3 regions of the Micromonospora sp. WMMD729 genome follow, and region 1 is predicted to be linked to each of the others. Evidence: riboswitches for the same ligand, from Rfam matches in the RefSeq annotation. Region 1 holds a riboswitch; each other region holds the start of a gene.
What was found. Region 1 has a riboswitch for cyclic di-AMP ahead of ACN263_RS01320 (coiled-coil domain-containing protein). Riboswitches for the same ligand answer to the same signal wherever they lie in the genome.
Positions count from the first base shown of each region.

Region 1 (2,256 bases):
GGAACATCGCCGAGCACCAGCGCGGGACGCCGCTGGTGTGGCTCGTGGTGGTCTTCGCCGCCGCGATCGTCGCGTTCGGGCGGTGGCGGGGCCTCGCCGCGCTCGCCGGTCTGGCCGCCAGCTTCGCCATCCTGCTCACCTTCGTGTTGCCCGCCATCGGCGCCGGCCGGTCCCCGCTGCTGGTGGCCGTGGTCGGCGCGGCCCTGATCATGTTCGTGGTGCTCTACCTGACGCACGGGGTGACCGCGCAGACCTCCGTCGCGGTTCTCGGCACCCTGGGCAGCCTGGTGCTCACCGGCGTGCTCGCGACCATCGCCACGGCCGCCACCCAGCTCACCGGCTTCGGCAGCGAGGACGCCACCACGCTCTCGATGTTCCAGTCCGATGTGGACCTGCGCGGCCTGCTGCTCGCCGGGATCATCATCGGCTCACTCGGGGTACTCGACGACGTGACCGTCACCCAGGCCGCCACCGTCACCGAGCTGGCCAACGCCAACCCCGGGCTGGGCCGGCGACAGCTCTACCGGGCGGCCACCCGGGTCGGTCGGGCGCACATCGCCTCCACGGTCAACACCATCGTGCTGGCGTACGCGGGCGCGTCACTGCCACTGCTGCTTCTGCTCACCGCCGACTCGCGTCCCATCGGGCAGATCCTGACCAGCGAGTTCCTCGCCCAGGAGATCGTCCGCAGCGCGGTCGCCACGCTCGGCCTGATCGCCGCCGTACCCCTCACCACCGGGCTGGCCGCGGTGGTGACCGCAGCCGGATCGACGACCCCGACCGACGCGGACGCCCCGGCGCCGCGCCCCCGCGCGGACCGCGCGGAGGCGCTGGCCGCTCTCAGTTCCCCGCCTGCGGGTCGGGCCGACGGGCCCGATCCGCAGCGGAGCACACCCCCATCCACCGCCACCACCGGGTGGCCAGAGCCGAACAGGAGCACGGATACGGCATGGTGACACTCCTCAGCGTGACCGGATCGGGCACCCGCCCTGAGAACCGCGTCACTGGTCACTCAACGCCATGGCGAAATGACGCTTTTAGTCGGCATCAGGACGTAGCTCAGGCGGTGGACTCTCGGGTAACCTCGCTGCCGGTCACCGACGAAGGCGCGCAGCGGCGCCTGCGGTGCCACCGCCCAATCGCCAACCGGCGAGCCGGGGACCCAGGTACGTGGGGTGAATCCGCGACAGCGGTAGGGGCCACTTCCGCCCCGAACCCGTCAGCTAACCCGGTCGGCGGTCGACGGAAGGGAAGATTGTGACGGCACCCCTACGCCGCTGGTTGACGCCCGTGGTGGCCGTGCTCGCTGCGCTGACCGTGTTCGCCGGGCCCCTCCCGGCGCACGCCGCCCCGACGACCCCCACGCCGTCCGGGCACGAGGAGGCCGACGAGCCCAAGCTGCTCACCGACGTGATCGAGCAGACCAACCGGGACTACGTGGCGGCGAAGTCCAAACTGGACAAGTCGAAGAAGCGGCAGCTCGAACTGGCGGTGGAGGTCGAGCGGGCCAAGGCCGATCTGGCCGCGCTGGAGCCGCAGGTCGCGCAGATCGCCGCCCAGTCGTACCGGACCGGGCGGATCGGTGCGATGGCCATGCTGCTGGAGAGCGACGCCCCGGACTCGTTCGTCCAGCGGGCGGCGGCGCTCGACGAGATGAACATGGTCAACGGGAAGAAGCTCGCCGAGGTCAACGCGGTGAAGGCCCGCGCCGAGCAGGCCAAGCTGCTTCTCGACGCCGAGGTACGCGAGCAGCAGAAGCAGACCGCGCTGATGGCGAAGGACAAGCGCGACGCGGAGAAGTCTCTCGCCCTGGTCGGTGGTGAAGGCTTCACCGGTGGCCTGGTCGACGCCAAGTCGATGGTCGCCCGGATCGGCCCGGGGCGCACCGCCGACGGCGACTGGAAGCCCCAGTCGTGCAGCGAGGACGACCCGACCACCTCCGGCTGCGTCACGCCGCGCACCCTGCACGCCTACAAGGAGGTCAAGCGGGCCGGCTTCAACCGGTTCGTGGGCTGCCACCGCAACGGTGGACCGTACGAGCACCCGAAGGGCCGCGCCTGTGACTGGTCGCTGCAGAAGAGCGGCTTCAGCCCGTGGCACAACAACGACACCCGAATGTACGGCAACAACGTCGCCGCGTTCCTCATCCGCAACGCCGACCGGCTCGGCATCTACTACGTGATCTGGAACCGGCAGATCTGGTTCCCGGCGACCGGCTGGAAGTCGTACAGCGGGCCGTCCAACCACACCGACCAC
Region 1 is NZ_CP186059.1:287,785-290,040, reverse strand. It holds gene ACN263_RS01325 (YibE/F family protein) at 1-956, shown strand, start outside; cyclic di-AMP (ydaO/yuaA leader) riboswitch at 1,123-1,253, shown strand; gene ACN263_RS01320 (coiled-coil domain-containing protein) at 1,258-2,256, shown strand, end outside.

Region 2 (2,256 bases), 490 kb from region 1:
CTGCCGATCACCCTCTGGCCAGGCATGAAGATCGGCCAGCTCTGCATCTTCCGGCTCTCGTCGCCGGCCGAGCACCCGTACGGCTCGGTGGTGTACGGGTCGCGTTACCAGGGTCAGCGGGGGCCGACGCCGAGTCGCTCCTGGCAGAACTGGCGCGCCTGGCCGACGCGCTAGGGACGACGAGGGCCCGCCGCGAGCGGATCGCGACGGGCCCGAACCTGTCCCGCGTCGGTCAGCCGGGACGGCCGTAGCTGTGGATGGGCCCGTCGTCGACCTTCTTCATCTTGACGGGCACCCCGGCCTGGGAGGCGTGCACCACCCAGCCGTTGCCGACGTACATCCCGACGTGGTGGATGTCGCTGTAGTAGAAGACCAGGTCGCCAGGGCGCAGGTCGCTCTTGCTGACGTTCTTGGTGACCCGGCTCTGCGCGGCGGCGTTGTGCGGCAGCGACACACCGGCCTTCGCCCAGGCGGCCAGCATCAGCCCGGAGCAGTCGTACGAGTTCGGTCCCTCGGCGCCCCACACGTACGGCTTGCCGATCTGGGCGCAGGCGAACTTGACCGCGATACCGGCACCGCCACCCGGGTAGCTGGCCGGGCAGGGCGCCGGGCGCAGCGGACCGCCGCCGCCGTTGCCGTACACCTTGAGGCGGAGCTTCTGCAGCCGGTCGATCTCCTCGTTGATCTGCTTCTTCTTCGCCGCCAACTGGGCCTCGGTGCGGGTCAGCTGGGCCACCATCTCGTCCAGCGGCGCCTTCTGCCGGGCCAGCTCGTTGCGCAGGTCGGCGACCTGACGGACGTCCTCCTGCTGGTTGTGGGCGAACCGGTCGAGCATCTCGAGCTGCCCGACGACCTCGCTGGGCGACCGGCTGCCGAGCATCGTGTTCACGGTCGACAGGTTCTCGCCCATGTAGGCGCGCACGGCCAGCGCGCTGACCTTGTTCATGGCGGCGTCGACCTGACGCTCCAGCGGCGCGATCCGGGCGGCCAGGGCGTCGGCCTGCTTGCGCTTGAGGGCCAGGTCGGTACGGGTGGCGTTGTGCCGCTCGATGATCGGTTCGAGCTTGTTCCAGTCGTCGTCGATCTGCTTCTCGATCTCGGCGACGGACGGGTCGGCGTGGGCCGCCGTGGCGCTGCCGGTCAGGACGACGGCGACGCCGACCAGGGCGGCGAGGGCGGTGGTGAAGCGGGACCAGCGTGGACGCGGCACGGTCGACGTCGGGTCGGCCGGAGCCGACCGTCCGGACGACGGCCGCGGGGCATGGGAGGCCACCGGGTTCCGTACTCCTTCTTCCTGACCGCCTACCGGGTTAGCTGACGGGTTCGGGCGGGAAGTGGGCGCCCTACCGCAGGAACTGCGGATTCACCCCGGGGATCGTGGGTCCCCGGCTCGCTCGCGAGCGACTCGGCGGTGTCGGTCCGTTACCGCCCGGGGTGGGCAGACCTGCTACCGGGCCGACGAATGACCAGAGTAGAGACGGCCGTTACCGATCCGCAACCCGTGCGGCCGTGACACTCCGTACCGAATCGCGCGTTCCATCGCGGTGATGTGAAGGTTTCTTTCCGCTGATTTTGATACATGGAAAGGTATTGACGCGGACTCCCCCGTAGCGCGAAGGTGACCGCAACCGACACCAGTTCATATGTAGGGGGTTCGATGAAACGTCCGACCCTGCTCGCCGTCGCGCTGCTCACCGCCACGGCGACCGTACCGCTACCCGCCGGACCGGCCGCCGCGGCACCCGTGGCCGACCGCCAGCAGCAGTACGCCGCTGCCGCGACCGAGTACGGCGTGCCGCTCGACGTGCTGCTCGGCGTCTCCTACCTGGAATCCCGGTGGGACAGCAACGCCGGCACCCCGAGCACCAGCGGCGGCTACGGCCCGATGCACCTGACCGACGCCCGTCACGTGGCCGCCCTACCCCGGCGCGGCCACCACGACGCTCCGGGAGAGGACCCGCGCGGCGACGACTCCCGTCGCGCTCTGACGCCCGCGCCCGCCACCGACGACGCGCCGCCCACCGCCGCGCTACAGACGCTGGACGCCGCCGCCGCGTTGACCGGCGCCACCGTCGAGGCGCTGCGCACCGACCCGACCACGAACATCCGGGGTGGGGCGGCGCTGCTGGCCGCGTACCAACGGGAGGTCGGCGCCCCGGTCGGCGTCGGCACCGACCCGGCCACCTGGTACGGCGCGGTGGCCCGCTACGCCGGCGCGGACAGCGCCGATGCCGCGGCGGCCTTCGCCGACGAGGT
Region 2 is NZ_CP186059.1:6,583,434-6,585,689, reverse strand. It holds gene dcd (dCTP deaminase) at 1-174, shown strand, start outside; gene ACN263_RS30395 (NlpC/P60 family protein) at 233-1,273, opposite strand; cyclic di-AMP (ydaO/yuaA leader) riboswitch at 1,286-1,421, opposite strand; gene ACN263_RS30390 (N-acetylmuramoyl-L-alanine amidase) at 1,658-2,256, shown strand, end outside.
Region 2: linked by a shared signal. The riboswitch ahead of ACN263_RS30395 (NlpC/P60 family protein) and the one ahead of ACN263_RS01320 (coiled-coil domain-containing protein) in region 1 are both predicted to bind cyclic di-AMP.

Region 3 (2,256 bases), 1.7 Mb from region 1:
GCCACCGGCCGGGCCAGTGCTGCTCCAGCAGAGGTGCCCAGGGCAGCCACACGTCACCCGTCGCCCCCATGCCGTGCAGCAGCAACAGGATCGGCTCACGGCCGGCTTGACCACCCGATTCATCCACCACGGCCGCAGTCTCCCACGGTTCCCGGCCCGGTACGAGAGCCGTTCAGCGGCGTGGTCCGCACAACGTCACGGGCGCCGCCCCTCGTGGGGACGGCGCCCGTGGCGTCGTGGGTGTCCGCGCCTCGATCAGGCGGAGTAACCCCGGGTGGCGATCCAGTTCGCCAGGTCGATAGTGGTGATCCAGTAGGCCGGGTCGGCGGCGTTCGCCGAGTCGGCGATCCGCACGATCCGGCCGTTGTCCTTGTAGCCGACGACGGCGATGTAGTGCCCGCCGCCGTAGGAGTGCCAACCGCCGTTGGTGTCGGTGGCGTCGCCGACGACGTTGGCCACCACGCCGCGACCGTCGGTGATGGCCTTGACGACGTCGGCCTGCAGGCGGTCGATCTGGGCCGAGCTGGGGGTACCCGCGAACATCCGGGTGCGGTACGGGGAGCCCTTCACCTCGGCGTTGAGCACCCGGGTGGTGTCCTCGGCCGAGTTGGTGCCCATCTCGGTGGTGCCCAGCTCCGCGCCGAGTTCCTCCTGGGTGCGGTCGATGCCGCTGGCGCTGAGCGCGTTGCGGGTGGCCGCCGGGCCGCAGTTGTAGTAGGTGTTCTGCGCCTCGTAGTCGTAGTCCAGGACCTTCGTCGCGGGCGGCTTGGGCGGCGTCGGCTTCCGGGTCAGGTCCGGGTTGCTCGTGGCCTTCGCGACGGGGGACGCGGCGCTGGTGGCCGGGGCGGCGGTGCTCGGTGCGGCGCTCGCCGACGGGGGCGCGGACCGGAGTTCGCCACGGGAGGCGACGGTGTCGCTGCGCATCTCGGCGACCGTGGTCGGGGTGCGCGAGCCGGCCGGGGCGTCGTCGGCACCGGCGACCAGGGCGCCGGTGGTAGAGGCGATGACCAGGGCCGCGGCGGAGGCGGCGACGATCTGGTACGGGCGCTCGGTCGCCAGGCGACGGAGCTGGCGCTTCAGGGTGTGCTTCACGAGGTCCTCCACGGTTCACAGGGAGAGCGGCACACCGGGGCTCGACCGGTATCCGGGCAGGCGTCAGCGCACGGGCCGTGGCCCGCGGATGATGAACCGCTCAGGGGAACGCCCGGCGTGACCGGGCGGGAAGTGCGGTGACCGGGGGTCAGCTCACCGTCACGAGGCGGGTGAGCGGAGACACCGCTACGCCGTGGAGGCGGAGGAACAAAGAGGGGGGCGAGGGATGCTGCACGAGGATGGAACTCCTTCCGTCACCGCCTACCGGGTTAGCTGACGGATTCGGGCGGGAAGATCGCCCTACCGCGGGCCGTGGCTCGCGGATTCACCCCGGACTTACTGTGGGTCCCCGGTTCGTTGTTCACGATTGAGCGGGTCGGCGCGGCGTCGCCTGTTGCGATCGGTTACCGCACCGGACGGGACGACACTACTGGTCGGTCCGCACTCTGCCAAGCCGCTCTCACCTGCGTAAACATCATTTGGCACCGCAATTTCTGCGCGTTTGGCCGCTGACGTGACTCGATGGGACAACCGGTTCCGCCGGCACCTGCGGGCGACAACCGGACACGGCGCCGAGAACGCCGCCGCAATCGCGAGAACAATGGCCGCCGATGATGCCGGTCGCCCGATTTTCGCCGCCGGTGACCCGCCTCACATAACGGATCGGGCTCAACCGGCGCGGACCGGACGCCAGCGTGCAGCCACGGCCGTAGGCGACACCCGGGTCACCGTACGGCGCGAGGGCACCGCGACCGGCCGTGACCGCACCGCCGCCGCGTACGCCTCCTGGGCGAGGGCGCGTGCCGACGAGGCGGCCACCTCCGCGTCCCGCCAGGCCGTCCGCTCGCGCTCGGCGGCCGTCCGGTGCTCGGCCAGCCTCGCGTCCCGGATCGCCCGGATGAGCAGCACCTCCTGCTCGACCGGGTGCCGGCGCGGATCCCAGCCGCGCCGGTGCCCGAACACGTCACCGAGCTGCGCCATGGTCAACTCCCCGCGCCAGTACGCAGCCATCGCGGCCCGGTGCAGGTAACGCTCCCGGGCCGCGTACTCGGCGGGGGTGTGCGGGGTACGCGGTGTCGGCAGCGCGCCGGCGGTGGCGACCCGGCGGGCCGCGCTGTCCGCCTCGTCGTACGCCGTCCAGGCCCGCTGAGCGTCGTCCTGAGC
Region 3 is NZ_CP186059.1:1,962,163-1,964,418, reverse strand. It holds gene ACN263_RS09020 (alpha/beta fold hydrolase) at 1-130, opposite strand, end outside; gene ACN263_RS09015 (C39 family peptidase) at 256-1,104, opposite strand; cyclic di-AMP (ydaO/yuaA leader) riboswitch at 1,336-1,476, opposite strand; gene ACN263_RS09010 (hypothetical protein) at 1,762-2,256, opposite strand, start outside.
Region 3: linked by a shared signal. The riboswitch ahead of ACN263_RS09015 (C39 family peptidase) and the one ahead of ACN263_RS01320 (coiled-coil domain-containing protein) in region 1 are both predicted to bind cyclic di-AMP.